One region of the Streptosporangium longisporum genome, then DNA from elsewhere that is predicted to be linked to it. Evidence: predicted binding sites of a transcription regulator. Region 1 holds the regulator's gene; the other holds the start of a gene.
What was found. The regulator LexA, encoded in region 1, represses DNA repair genes until DNA is damaged. The targets are predictions, from matches to a motif close to TCGAACANNTGTTCGA.
Positions count from the first base shown of each region.

Region 2: ABD832_RS18485 (SAV_6107 family HEPN domain-containing protein) is a predicted target of LexA. The motif match lies at 5,192-5,207, and genes of this name have one in related genera.

Region 1 covers NZ_BAAAWD010000008.1:99,411-106,731, reverse strand. The annotation lists gene leuS (leucine--tRNA ligase) at 1-1,292, shown strand, start outside; gene lexA (transcriptional repressor LexA) at 1,630-2,340, opposite strand; gene ABD832_RS17915 (hypothetical protein) at 3,434-3,613, shown strand; gene nrdR (transcriptional regulator NrdR) at 4,233-4,694, shown strand; gene ABD832_RS17905 (vitamin B12-dependent ribonucleotide reductase) at 4,780-7,321, shown strand, end outside.
Region 2 covers NZ_BAAAWD010000009.1:100,247-107,567, reverse strand. The annotation lists gene ABD832_RS18505 (amino acid permease) at 1-1,193, shown strand, start outside; gene ABD832_RS18500 (universal stress protein) at 1,190-2,113, shown strand; gene bldD (transcriptional regulator BldD) at 2,385-2,879, shown strand; gene ABD832_RS18490 (PP2C family protein-serine/threonine phosphatase) at 3,096-4,235, shown strand; gene ABD832_RS18485 (SAV_6107 family HEPN domain-containing protein) at 4,496-4,942, opposite strand; gene ABD832_RS18480 (L,D-transpeptidase family protein) at 5,493-6,368, opposite strand; gene ABD832_RS18475 (YbaK/EbsC family protein) at 6,488-6,964, shown strand; gene ABD832_RS18470 (GNAT family N-acetyltransferase) at 7,050-7,321, shown strand, end outside.

The sequences.
Region 1 (7,321 bases):
CGCTGGACGGCCTGGCCAAGGCCGACGCGATCCGGAAGATCATCGAGGTGCTGGGCGAGCGCGACACCGGCCGCGCGACGGTCAACTTCCGGCTGCGCGACTGGCTGCTGTCCCGCCAGCGTTTCTGGGGCTGCCCGATCCCGATCATCCACTGCGACGGGTGCGGCGAGGTCCCCGTCCCCGACGACCAGCTGCCGGTCACCCTGCCCGACCTGCGCGGCGAGGCCCTGGCACCCAAGGGCGTCTCCCCGCTGGCCTCGGCCGAGGACTGGGTCAACGTCTCCTGCCCGAAGTGCGGTGGCCCGGCGCGGCGCGACACCGACACGATGGACACCTTCGTCGACTCCTCGTGGTACTTCCTGCGCTACGTCGACCCGGCCTACGAGGACGGCCCGTTCGACATCGAGGGCGTCCGCAGGTGGGGCCCGATCGACCAGTACATCGGCGGCGTCGAGCACGCCGTGCTGCACCTGCTGTACGCCAGGTTCTTCACCAAGGTCCTGCACGACATGGGCATGGTCGACTTCGTCGAGCCGTTCACCCGCCTGCTGAACCAGGGGCAGGTCATCAACCAGGGCAAGGCGATGTCCAAGTCCCTGGGCAACGGCGTCGACCTGGGGCAGCAGATCGACGCCCACGGCGTCGACGCGGTACGGCTGACCGTGCTGTTCGCCGGACCGCCCGAGGACGACATCGACTGGGCCGACGTCTCCGCGGCGGCGTCGCAGAAGTTCCTGGCCCGCGCGTTCCGCGTCATGGCCGAGGCGGGCGCGGCCTCGGCCCCCGGCGTCGACGTCACCGCCGGAGACGTGAGCCTGCGCAGGATCGTCCACCACACCGTGGACGAGGTCACGAAGCTGGTCGAGTCCTACCGCTTCAACGTCGCGGTGGCCCGGATGATGGAGCTGACCAGCGCGGCGCGCAAGGCCATCGACTCCGGGCCCGGCGCCGCCGACCCCGCGGTCAGGGAGGCCGCGGAGGCGCTGGCGGTCATGCTGTCGCTGGTCGCGCCGTACGCGGCCGAGGAGGGCTGGGAGCGGCTGGGCCACACCGGTTCGGTCGCCCTGGCGGGCTGGCCGGTGGCGGACCCGGCGCTGCTGGTCCAGGAGTCCGTCACCTGTGTCGTCCAGGTCGCGGGCAAGGTGCGCGACAGGCTGGAGGTCTCACCGGAGATCTCCGAGATCGACCTGGAGGCGCTGGCCCTGGGGTCGGAGAAGGTCCGGGCATTCCTGTCCGGCGAGCCGCGCAAGGTCATCGTCCGCGCGCCCAAGCTGGTCAACATCGTCCCCTGAGCGGTGACCCCGGCCCCTCGCGGGGCGTCAGGACCGGGTCGTGGCCGGGGGATCGGAGCGGGGAGGGGCCGGGAACCCAGGGGTCCGGCCCTCCGGCCCTGGTTCTGACCCTGATTCGGGGACCCTGACCCTGGCTCAGGGACCCGAACCCTGACCCTGGCTCAGGGATCCGGATCCTGGCTCAGGGACCCGGACCCGCCGGACCCGGGAGTCCGAGGGTCCGCAGAGGACCGGTGAGAACGCCGATGGGCGGCACCCCCTTCGAGGGGGTGCCGCCCATCGGCGTGTACCGCTTCGTGCGACGCGTCGTGTCCCGATGCCCCGGAGCTCGTGTGCCTCAGAGCTTGCGGAGGACCGCCACGACCTTGCCCAGGACGGTGGCCTCGTCACCGGGGATGGGGTCGTAGTTGGGGTTGTGCGGGACCAGCCAGACATGGCCGTCCCTGCGCTTGAAGGTCTTCACGGTGGCCTCACCGTCGATCATCGCCGCGACCACGTCGCCGTTGTCGGCCACGGGCTGCTGGCGCACGACCACCCAGTCGCCGTTGGCGATGGCCGCCTCGATCATCGAGTCACCGGTCACCTGGAGGAGGAAGAGCGTGCCCTCGCCGACGAGCTGCTTGGGCAGCGCGAAGACGTCCTCGATGCTCTCCTCGGCGAGGATCGGGCCACCGGCGGCGATGCGCCCGACCAGCGGCACGTAGGCGGCGGTCGGCCGGCTGACCGGGGTCTCGTCCTGGTCGGAGTCGGGATCCACCCAGAGCACCGGCTCACCGGGAAGGCGCACCTCGAGGGCGCGGGGCCGGTGCGGGTCACGGCGCAGATAGCCCTTGCGCTGCAATGCCGTCAACTGGTGCGACACGCTGGAGGTGCTGGTGAGCTGCACGGCCTCACCGATCTCGCGCATGGACGGCGGGTAGCCGCGCTGCTGCACCGAGTCACGGATCACCTCAAGGATCTTCCGCTGCCTGGGGGTGAGGCCAAGGGAGTCACGCCTTCGCACCGCCAGGTCGCTGACGGCCGAACCGTTCTGGTCGTGCTGGCTCATACGAACTCCTCGCCTCCCGATCTGTATTGAACACGTCGCACACAGCGACCATATCTCGGCCCAAGATCATATTCAAACAATTGTTCGAATGTCCTCGATATCGGCCACGCCGTGGTGTACAACATCGTACGGGAGTTCGATCGACATCGTGTTCGATTCGCCGATCTTTCTTCGACATGTGTTCGGCCAGGTCGAGGGGATGGGGGCCACCATGAAACCGACCACGACGACACCGCGATCCGCGTCCGCGTCCCGATCCCGGGGGGCATACCGGTCCTCAGGGGCCTCTGGCGCACCGCGTCTGCGCCTCGTGCCGCCGCCGAGATCGGAGCCGGGACCGGCACGGGAGCAGGGTCCGGGACGAGAGGCGGATCCGGCACGACAGGCGGGGCCGGGACGGGAGGCGGGCCCGGCGAGGCGGACGGGCCCGGCCCGGGAGCCGGGGCCGGGACGGGAGGCCGACCCCGCGCGCGGGTCCGGGCGTGGCCCCGGAGCGGCCGGAGGGCCGGATCGCGCGCGGACGGCACGGCGCGGGGGAGCGCCGGGCGGTCCGGGGGGTCCGAGTGGTCAGGGTGGCCCGGGTGCTTCCGGGGGTGCCGCGGAGACGGTTCCCGCGGTGTTCCGTTCCGGAGCCACCCCTCCCGGCTCCCGGTCCGCACCGCCCGGGTCCGGCCGCGGGGCCGCGCGCTCCGGCGAGTCCGGACGCGGCCGGGCCGGGCGGGCCGAGACCCGGCGCGGAGCCGCCAGGTCCGGCGCCACCCGGTCCGGCTCCTCCGCCCGCACCGGCACCCCGCGGACCGGCGTCTCCCGGGCCGGTGCCTCCCGGACCGGTGTTCCCGGGTCCGGTGCCTCCCGCTCGGCTGTCGCCCGCCCCGGTGGACCGGCCGCGCCCGAGGCCGTCCCGTCCCGGCCCGGCCGATCTCGCCCTGCAAAGCCCCGATCAGGCACGCCCCGGTCGGGTGCGCCCGGCTCCGCCACGTCCCGCTCCGGCGCGTCCAGGGTCGGCGCGTCCAGGGCCGGTGCCCTCCGCCCGGTCGCGTCCCGGCCCGAGGCGGCCAGGCGGCCCCTCCGGCTCACCCGGCGTGGGAGGATCGTGGCGGCGGTGACGCTGGTGCTGTTCACCCTGGGAGTGCTCTGGATCGGCGGGCGCATCGACGCGATCTCGGCGGGCGAGCCGGCCGGAGGGCGGGGTTCGTCCCCGGTCACGGCGCACGTCGGCGACACGCCCTGGAAGGGCGACACGCCGGGGAGGATCGCGGAGGCGCCGGCGTAGTGGAGGGGCCGTCCCGGCGGTCGGCCGCCTCACAGACCCCGGTGGGCCCCGCGGCCCGGCGTTCCGGTCCGGCACCAGACTCGACCTTCTCCGGAGCCTGCTGCCATAAGGAGCCTGCTGCCGTAAGGAGCCCGCCGCCGTCAGGGGGCGTCTCCGGGCGCGCGATCTCACCGCGCGCCCGGGACGCGAGCGGAGCGGGTGGCGCGGGGCATGGGGAGCGGCGGGACGGTGGGAGAAGAGGGTGACGTGCGGCAGGGCGCGGGGAAGCGGTCGGCCCAGGAGCGGGACGGCGGGCGGAGCGGGTGGCGTACGGGCGGGGCGTGGGTGAAGCGGGTGACCCCGGGGGTGCGGGCACATCGGGTGGACCGGCGACACGCCGGGGAATAACGGCTGATCAGCGACTTCGCGCCGCAAGGTCCTTTCAACTTGCGTTCATGGTCGCGCACTTCTACGGTTGGAACCACAACATCTAGTGGCTGCACCTCAACACTTCACCATAGATTGTGGTTCCATTACCGCCTCTCGACTGATCGAGAGGCGTGCGCGAGCGTATCCGCGCGCGTGCCGTGGGGCGGATGAGGTGGGTGGGCCGCTTCGGCAGGTCAGGAAGGCGGCACACGTGCACTGTCCGTTCTGTCGTCATCCTGACACCCGGGTCATCGACAGCCGGTCCACCGAGGACGGCGGCGCGATCCGTCGCCGGCGCACCTGCCCGGAGTGCGGGCGGAGGTTCACCACGCAGGAGACCGTCCTGCTCATGGTGAGCAAGCGCAGCGGCGTGACCGAACCGTTCTTCAGGGACAAGGTGATCGCCGGGGTACGGCGGGCGTGTCAGGGACGGTCCGTCGGCGAGGACGCCCTGGCGCAGCTGGGCCAGCGGGTCGAGGAGAGCATCCGGGCCACCGGATGCGCCGAGATCGCGGCCCACGAGGTCGGCTTGGCCATCCTGGGCCCGCTGCGCGAGCTGGACGAGGTGGCGTACCTGCGCTTCGCCTCCGTCTACCGGGGATTCGAGACCCTGGCGGACTTCGAGGCCGAGATCGAGCAGCTCCGGGCGGGGCGCTCCGCAGAACAGAAGTGAGACAGGCCCCGGGCGCCGGGGGTGAGACGGCGCGTTGGTGTGGTCCGATTCGCGGGCTCTGCGGAGCCCCAGGAGGGGGAAAGTCATGACGGAGACCGTCAGCGGCACAGTGTCACGCGGGGGCAAGCGTCCGCGCAAGGGTCTGAAGATGAAGCGGATCTTCACCACCCCGGGCGTGCATCCCTACGACGAGCTGGCCTGGGAGCGCCGCGACGTCGTCATGACCAACTGGCGCGACGGCTCGGTCAACTTCGAGCAGCGTGACGTGGAGTTCCCCCGGTCCTGGTCGGTCAACGCGGCCAACATCGTGACCACCAAGTACTTCCGTGGCGCGGTCGGCACCCCGCAGCGCGAGTGGAGCCTCAAGCAGCTCGTCGACCGGGTGGTGGGCGTCTACACCAGGACGGCGGTCGAGCACGGCTACTTCGCCACCGACGAGGACGCCGAGATCTTCGACCACGAGCTCAAGCACGCCCTGGTCAACCAGGTCTTCAGCTTCAACTCGCCGGTCTGGTTCAACGTCGGCACCGCCTCGCCCCAGCAGGTGAGCGCCTGCTTCATCCTGGCCGTCGACGACCAGATGGAGTCCATCCTCGACTGGTACAAGGAAGAGGGTGTGATCTTCAAGGGGGGTTCCGGCTCCGGCGTCAACCTCTCCCGGATCCGCTCCTCCAAGGAACTGCTCTCCAGCGGCGGCACCGCCAGCGGCCCGGTCTCCTTCATGCGCGGCGCGGACGCCTCCGCGGGCACCATCAAGTCCGGGGGCGCGACCCGCCGGGCCGCCAAGATGGTCGTCCTGGACGTCGACCACCCCGACATCGAGGAGTTCGTCGAGACCAAGGCCCGCGAGGAGGACAAGGTCCGTGCCCTGCGCGACGCCGGGTTCGACATGGACCTCGGCGGCAAGGACATCGTCTCCGTCCAGTACCAGAACGCCAACAACTCCGTGCGCGTCTCCGACGAGTTCATGCGCGCCGTGGAGAAGGGCGAGAAGTTCGGCCTGCGCGCCCGCCTCACCGGCGAGGTCATCGAGACCGTCGAGGCCCGGGACCTGTTCCGCAAGATGGCCAAGGCGGCCTGGGAGTGCGCCGACCCCGGCGTCCAGTACGACGACACGATCAACGACTGGCACACCAGCCCCGAGACGGGCCGCATCACCGCCAGCAACCCCTGCTCGGAGTACCTGCACCTGGACAACTCCTCGTGCAACCTGGCCAGCATCAACCTGCTGAAGTTCCTCAGGGACGACGACACCTTCGACATCGAGAACTTCGTGAAGGTCACCGAGCTGATCATCACCGCGATGGACGTCTCCATCACCTTCGCCGACTTCCCGACCGAGAAGATCGACCAGACCACCCGGGCCTACCGCCAGCTCGGCATCGGCTACGCCAACCTCGGCGCGCTGCTCATGGCCACCGGCCACGCCTACGACTCCGACGGCGGCCGGGCCGTGGCCGGGGCCATCACCTCGCTGATGACCGGCGCCTCCTACCGCCGCAGCGCCGAGCTGGCCGCGGTCGTGGGCCCGTACGACGGCTACGCCCGCAACGCCGACGCGCACAAGCGGGTCATGCGCAAGCACAACGAGGCCAACGAGGCGCTGCGCACCTTCGACGGGATGGACGGCGCCATCCACCGCGAGGCCTCCCGGCAGTGGGCCGAGTGCCTCAGGCTCGGTGAGCGGAACGGCTACCGCAACGCGCAGGCCTCCCTGCTCGCCCCCACCGGCACCATCGGCCTGATGATGGACTGCGACACCACCGGCATCGAGCCCGACCTGGCCCTGGTCAAGTTCAAGAAGCTCGTCGGCGGCGGCTCCATGCAGATCGTCAACCAGACGATCCCGCGCGCGCTCCGGCAGCTGGGCTACCAGGAGGAGCAGGTCGAGGCGATCGTCGAGTTCATCGCCGAGCACGGCCACGTGGTCGACGCCCCCGGCCTGAGCCGCGAGCACTACGAGGTGTTCGACTGCGCCATGGGCGAGCGCGCGATCGCCCCGATGGGCCACGTCCGGATGATGGCCGCGGCCCAGCCGTTCCTGTCCGGCGCCATCTCCAAGACCGTCAACCTGCCCGAGTCCGCGACGATCGAGGACATCGAGCAGGTCTACATGGAGGGCTGGAAGCTCGGCCTCAAGGCCCTGGCGGTCTACCGTGACAACTGCAAGGTCGGCCAGCCGCTGTCCGCCTCGGGACGCAAGACCGAGGACCGCAAGGCCGAGGAGAAGGCGGCCGCCACGGCCCAGCCGGAGATCAAGGTCGTGGAGATCAGCCGCCCGACCCGCCGCCGGATGCCGAACCAGCGCCCCAGCACCACCACCCGCTTCACCGTGGGCGGCGCCAAGGGGTACATGACCGCCTCCTCCTACCCCGACGACGGCCTCGGCGAGGTCTTCCTGAAGATGTCCAAGCAGGGCTCGACCCTCGCCGGTGTCATGGACGCCTTCTCGGTGGCGATCTCCATCGGCCTGCAGTACGGGGTGCCGCTGGAGACGTACGTGGGCAAGTTCGTCAACATGCGCTTCGACCCGGCCGGGATGACCGACGACCCGGACGTCCGCATCGCGGCCTCGGTGATGGACTACATCTTCCGCCGCCTGGCCCTTGACCACCTGCCCTACGACG
Region 2 (7,321 bases), on a different contig from region 1:
TGTTCTCCGCGCTCTCCTACGCCGAGCTGGCGGGCACGATCCCGGTGGCCGGGTCGTCGTACTCCTACGCGTACGCGACCCTGGGCGAGCTGGTGGCGTGGGTGTGCGGCTGGTGCCTGATGCTGGAGTACGCCGTCTCGGTGGCCGCGGTGGCGGTCGGCTGGGGGGAGTACCTCAACTCCTTCCTGAACGACCTGTTCGGCTGGACGCTGCCCGCGGCCCTGACCCACTCCCCCGGCGACCAGGGCGGTGTGATCAACCTCACCGCGATCCTGATCGTCCTGCTGGCCACCTGGCTGCTGCTGCGCGGTGCCTCGGAGAGCGCCGGGGCCAACGCGGTCTTCGTGCTCATCAAGATCGTGGTGCTGGTGTTCTTCTGCGTCGTGGCGTTCACCGCGTTCGACGCGGGCAACCTGGCGCCGTTCGCGCCGATGGGGATCGCGGGCATCACCGCCGCGGCCTCGCAGGTGTTCTTCTCCTACATCGGCTTCGACGCGGCCTCCACGGCCGGCGAGGAGGCCAGGAACCCCAAGCGGGACCTCCCCCTGGCGATCATGCTCTCGCTGGGCGTCGTCACGCTCGTCTACGTGCTGGTCGCGCTGGCCGCCGTCGGCGCCATGCCCTGGCAGGAGTTCGACCCGGAGAGCACCGAGGCCGGCCTGTCCCTGATCGCCAAACAGGCGGCCGGCGCCACCTGGCCGGGGCTGATCATCTCCTTCGGCGCGGCCATCGCCATCGCCAGCGTGGTCCTCACCGTGCTGTACGGCCAGACCCGCATCCTGTTCGCCATGTCCCGCGACGGGCTGATCCCGAAGATCTTCCAGAGGGTGAGCCCGCGCCGCCGGGTACCGGTCGCCAACACGCTCATCGTGGCCCTCTTCGTCTCGGTGCTGGCCGGGTTCGTCCCGCTGGGCCAGCTCGCCGAGGCCACCAGCATCGGCACCCTGTTCGCCTTCGCGATCGTCAACCTGGGCGTGCTCGTCCTGCGCCGCACCCGCCCGGACCTGCCGCGCGGCTTCAGGACCCCGTTCTTCCCGGTCACCCCGATCCTCGGAGTGATCTTCTGCATCGTGGTGATGGCCGGCCTGGCCGGTGTCACCTGGCTGGCCTTCGGGATCTGGATGGTGGTCGGCCTGCTCGCCTACTTCCTCTACGGCTACCGCCACTCGCGTCTCAACGGGAGCGACCGATGAAGATCGAACGCGTGCTCGCCGGGTTCGTCCCCGGGTCGCGGGGCCGGGACGGGCTGGCCCTGGCCCTGCTGCTGGCCCGGCAGGCCGGTGCCGGGCTGACCGTCGCCCACGTGCACGTGCCCGCCTGGACCACGCCCGGCCCCGGCAAGGTCGACGCCGAGTGGCGGGCCTACGTCGCCCGGCAGGCCGCCCACACGCTCTCCCAGGCGCGGGAGCTGCTCTCGGACGTACGGGACGTGGAGATCGACCTCGTCTCGCACGGCCACCGCGGCAGCGGGCGCGGCCTGGCCGAGCTCGCCGGCCGGATCGGGGCCGACGTGGTGACCGTCGGCCCGGCACCGCGCGGCCCGCGCGGGCGCATCAGCCTGGGCAGCACCGCCGACCAGCTGCTGCACGGCTCACCGGTGCCGGTGGCGCTGGCCCCCCACGGGTACGCCACCGCGGCCCCGGACCGGCTGGCCCGGCTGGCGGTGGCCTACCGGCGCGGCCCCGCCTGCGCCGAGACCGTCCGGCAGGCCGCCACGGCCGCGGCCGGGATGGGCCTGCCGCTGCGCCTGATCACCCTGGTGACGGGCGGCGGGCGGCGGACCGGGATCGGCCGGGAGATGCTCGACCGGCTGCGCGAGCAGGTCGCGGCCGACCTGGAGGCCGCGGCCCTGGCGCAGGGAGGGCCCGGGGACGCCACCGGCGTGGAGGTGGAGGTGCTGGAGGGCGGGGACGTGGCGGCGGCGCTGAGGAGCTCCGGCTGGCACGAGGACGCGGTGCTGATCTGTGCCTCCAGCCGGACGGGACCGTTGCGCCGGGTATTCCTCGGCGACATGTCCCTGAAGATCATACGCGCCTCGCCGAGCCCTGTGATCATGTTGACCCGGCTCCCGCGGACCGCGCGGCAGGCGGCCCGGAACCCCCGAAAAACCTGATGTTTCGCGCGACCGCAGGGGACGATTGCGGCGTTTGAGGCGGACCCCACCGGACCGGATTCGACATCTTTTTTCCAATCAGCTTGACCTTAGGCGCCCACCGCTTTACCGTCACTGTCCGTAACCACACCTCGGAGCGTTATCGGATGAACCCTGACGCACCGGTCACCACAGGTGCCTGCCCCGGGCGCCAACCCGGTGACTGGGGCATAAGTTGCGAGGTAGCACAATCAAGTTGAGAGCAGTACATAGAGAGCCGGGGGGCCACACCATGCCGTCTGAGTACGCCAAGTCACTGGGTGCAAGACTTCGTGCCATCCGCACCCAGCAGGGTCTTTCCCTGCACGGGGTCGAGGAGAAGTCCCGTGGGCGCTGGAAGGCGGTGGTCGTCGGTTCCTACGAGCGTGGCGACCGTGCCGTCACGGTGCAGAAGCTTGCCGAGCTTGCCGATTTCTACGGGGTGCCGGTCTCGGAGCTGCTGCCCGGAGGGGCCGCTCCCAGCCCTCTCGGCCCGACACCGAAGCTTGTCATCGACCTTGAGCGCCTTGCCCAGCTCCCCAAGGAGAAGGCCGGCGCGCTCGCCCGCTACGCGGCCACCATCCAGAGCCAGCGCGGTGACTACAACGGCAAGGTGCTGTCCATCCGCCAGGAGGACCTGCGCTCCCTCGCCGTGATATACGACAAATCCCCCAGCGAGCTCACCGAGGAACTGATCGGCTGGGGCGTCCTGGACCCCGAGGCTCGCCGAGCCGTCGAGTCCTTCTGACGGCCTGACCGGTCGTGGGTGCGCCGGATCCGGCGTGCCCACCCCGCCGCCGATAATCCCGCTCTCAGCTGAAGACGTCTTTCCTCGCGCCCCGGCGTCGGCCACTGTGGTAGGAAAAGGCAGACATGCCCTCGGCGAGATGTGGTGGAGATGGCTCCGGGAGACGATCGGCCCGATCGTTCTCGATCGCGCCCTGAAAGCCGCCTTCGCGCCCTCATGACCTCGCTGGGCTCGACCAGGACGCGGGCCTTCCTGCGGTTGCTGACCTCGATCGGCACCAGCAGGACGCAGGACACCCTCAAACTGCTGCCGTTCGTCGTGATGGCCGTCGTGGCCCTGATCGACTTCGGCTCGGGCCCGACCTCGGGCCTCCTGCCGCTGCTCGCCCTCGGCCCGGCCTTCGCCAGCGTGGCGTGCGGGCTGACCCGCACCACCGTGGTCGGGGTGGTCGCCTTCGCCCTGTGCATCGTGCTGGGCCTCTACAACGACATCCTCTGGATGCCCCGCACGAACATCACCATGGTCGCCATCCTCGGCGTCACCGTGGCCAGCGTGCTGGCCAGCGCCGGGCGGCTACGCCACGAGAACCAGCTCGCCGACGTGCGCTCGGTGGCCGAGGCCGCCCAGCGGGTGCTGCTGCGCCCGGTTCCGCGCCGGGCCGGCCCCGGCATCGGCGTGGCCGTCTCGTACACCTCCGCCACCGCCGAGGCCAGGATCGGCGGCGACCTGTACGAGGTCGTCAGCACCCCGCACGGGGTCCGGATCATCGTGGGGGACGTCCAGGGCAAGGGGCTGGAGGCGGTGGAGACCGCGGCCGTGGTGCTCGGCGCCTTCCGCGAGGCGGCCCACGACGAAGGAACGCTCCAAGGCGTCGTGGCCCGCCTGGAGAACGCCCTGACCAGGGAGTTGTCGGGCGAGCAGTTCGTGACCGCCGTGCTGGCCGAGATCGGCGCCGGGTCCGCCATCACCGTCGTCAACTGCGGCCACCCGCCGCCCATGGTGCTCGGCGGCGACGGCGGGATCTGGTTCGCCGATCCGCCTGACGAGGCGCTCCCCCTGGGCATGAGCTCGCTCGAGACCAGCAGGCCGCAGCCCTACCGCATCCCGTTCGAGCCGGGTGACCAGGTCCTCTTCTACACCGACGGGGTCATCGAGGCCCGCGACGGGGCCGGGGAGTTCTACCCGCTGGCCGAACGGGCGCACCTGCTGGACGGCGCCGACCCCCAGGGGTCGCTGGACGCCCTCCGCGCCGACCTGCTGCGCCACGTGGGCCGGCCGCTGGGCGACGACGCGGCCATGCTGCTCCTGCGCCACCGCGCCGCCCACCGCACCTCCTCCACCTCCTCGGCCGCCTGAGACCGGGGCGGGCCCCCACCGGGGAACGTGAGCCGATCGATCGGGAACGAGGCCGGGAATCGCGAGCCGGCCGGTCAGGGGAACGGGACCGGGGAACGGCTCGCCTGGCGGAGAGGTGGCCTGCCGCAAGACGCGGCCCGCCGGGAAGGTGTGGACCGGCTGCCCGGAAGGCACGACCGGTCGAGGAGGTACATGGCCTGCTGAGGGGGTGCGGCCGGGGAGCGTGGGCTACCGGCCGGGAAAGGCCATGCCGGGGTGGACTACCCGGCCAAGGGCACACGGCCGGGGAGCATGGGCTGCGTCGGCACGCCGAGCAGGTCCTCCACCGCGTTGACGAAGCGCTCCGCCTCCGAGATGAGCTCCTCGGCGTCCCTCGACGACACGACGCGGGTCATCCCCGCCTCGGCCGAGGCGCGCTTGGCGGCGCTCATCTCGAAATAGGGCGCCCAGTCGGCCAGCCGAGGCTCCGCCTCGGGCAGCAGCTCCCAGGCACTGCGGAGCCGGCGCCTGCGGCCCTGCATGGGACGGGGACGCGCGGCCAGGACGGCGGCAGCCGCCCTCAGCGCCGCGAGGTGCGCCGCGACATAACGTGTGGCGGACGTCCGGGCGGCGGCTGCCTCTTCGAGGCAGTCACGCGCGTCTGTGAGGTGCGCCCGCACCGTAGGGGACAACCGGGGCCCGCCGGAATCGCTGAGCCGAGGGGTCATGCGCTTCAGCCTCCTTGGTCGCAAGCGGCTCCCGACGTTTTCGCCGGTGGATACCACACTTTCAGACCCCACCGACAAATTCGCCGGACGGCCGGACGAGGAGCTTCCCCTCTCCCCGCCCGTCCCGACCGGGCCCGATCGTCTCCGCCGACGACGTGGGCCCGCCCGACCGCCCTGGACGCGGGCCGCGAGGCCCCGCGTCATTACCATCGAACATAAATTCGACCACTCGCACTGTCAAGTAGAACGGCGAACAAAAGTTCGATCTTCGGTATCCGTTCACACGCACGCCAAGGCCCCGGGAGGAGAGAACGGACCTCCCGGGGCCTTCGAAGAGGGACACCGGATCGAACCGGCGGGCCCGGAGCGCGTCATGAGCCGCGCACCACGAGCGGCAGATCATGAACGGCGGGTCGTGAACGGCTCGCGATGAGGGATACGTCACAGTCGGCACATCACCGCGGACCCGTCACGACATGAGTGTCACCACAGGCGCGCCGCGACGAGCGCGTCGCCGCGGCCGACGGGTCAGGGCCGGCCGCGCCGTCCGCTAGCGGACGAACCTGCCGCGTACGTGAACCGGCACCCCCGTGCCGAGCAGGCCGGGCAGGACCTCCGCCACGTGCATCGGCAGCCGGACGCAGCCGTGGGAGGCGGGCGCCAGCGGCACCGACAGCGCGCCGTGGAAGGCGATGCCGCCGTTGAAGAAGATCGGGTTGTAGAGCTGTCCCAGGTAGGAGACGTGCCAGCCGTCGCGGCGCCAGGTGGTCTTGTAGTCGCCGGTGGGCGTGCGGGCGTTCCCGCAGAACCGCTGGGTCCTGCCCTGCCAGGTGGCCGTCTCGCAGTAGGCGATCCCGCTGCCCGAGGAGATGTGGCTGATCAGCTTCACCGCTCCGCCGACGTAGAGGACCATCACCTGCTTGGTGAGGTCGACCTCCACCCGGGTCGGCTTCCCCCTGGTGACCAGCACCCTGGGCGCCCGGGGCGCCTCCAGCGCGGTCCAGGTCCTGCGTGCCACCGTGCTGGTCGGCCGGATGCCGTTCACCTTCTGGAAGGCCCAGACCGCCGCCAGGGTCGCCCCGCCGTAGCGGCCGTCGATCCTGCCCGGCATGTAGCCGAGCGCGGCCAGCCTGCTCTGCAGCGTCTTCACCGCGGCGCCCTTGGCGCCGAGCTTGAGCGTCTTACCGGGCGCGGCGAAGCCGGACCCGGCGGACGCCGTCCCCGGTGTCACGGCCGTTCCGGCGAACCCCGGCACGGCCGGACTCCCGGACGTCGCCGTCGTCACGGCCGCCGCCGAGGCCGCGGCCGGAGCCGTGGCGGCGACCGCCCAGGACGCGGAGGACGCCGAGGACACCGACACCGAGGAGAAGAGCACGGCTCCCGCCGTCGTCAGCGCGGCCGTTCTCAGCCGCCGTCCAACCCCCATTTTCCACCAACTCCTCATATCACTATCGATCGGGTCAAGGGACCTTAGCGCACGCCTTTCCCGTGCACGTGAAGCGTCATGCGGCGGCGATGGGCCGTCGATCTGTTTAGAGTGTCCGCGTGTCAGAAAAGTTGCATCCGAACGTCGAGAAGGTCGCCGCCGCACTGCGCGAGCACGGCGTCCCCGGCGAAATCGTCTTCTTCGCCGAAGCCACCCCGACCGCCGCCACCGCGGCCGCGCAGCTCGGCTGCGAGGTCGGGGCCATCGCCAACAGCCTCGTGTTCGACGCCGACGGAGAGCCCCTCCTGGTGCTGACCAGCGGCGCCCACCGGGTGGACACCGGCCTGGTCGCCGGGACGATCGGCGCGGCGAGGGTACGGCGCGCCGATGCCGCCTTCGTCCGGACGGCCACCGGTCAGGCCATCGGCGGGGTCGCCCCGATCGGTCACCCCGCGCCGATCAGGACCCTGGTCGACACCTGGCTCGGCCGGCACGAGGTCGTCTGGGCCGCCGCGGGCCACCCGCACACCGTTTTCCCGACCTCCTTCGACGAGCTCGTCCGCATCACCGGCGGCGTCCCCACCGAGGTCGAGTGAGGGATCGCGCGCGTGCGGCCGGTCGCGGCCGGGCTCGTCCGGTGCGGCGGCTCGGCGCCGTAACCGCCCTGCTAGGGTGCGACGCGTGACCGGACTGCGACGGATCGGCCCCGACGAGTTCACGCTCCGGCTGGACGCGGTCCTCGACGTCTACACCAGGGCGATGAACCCACCGGCCGACCAGCTCTCGGGGCGCAGGGCGATCATGCGCAACCATGCCGCCCACCCCGCCTTCACCTGCCTGTTCGCCGAGGACGAGACCGGTACCCCGGTGGGTGTGGCGTACGGCTTCCACGGGGTCCCGGGCCAGTGGTGGCACGACGTGGTGCGCCGTGCCCTCGTCGAGCGGCACGGCGA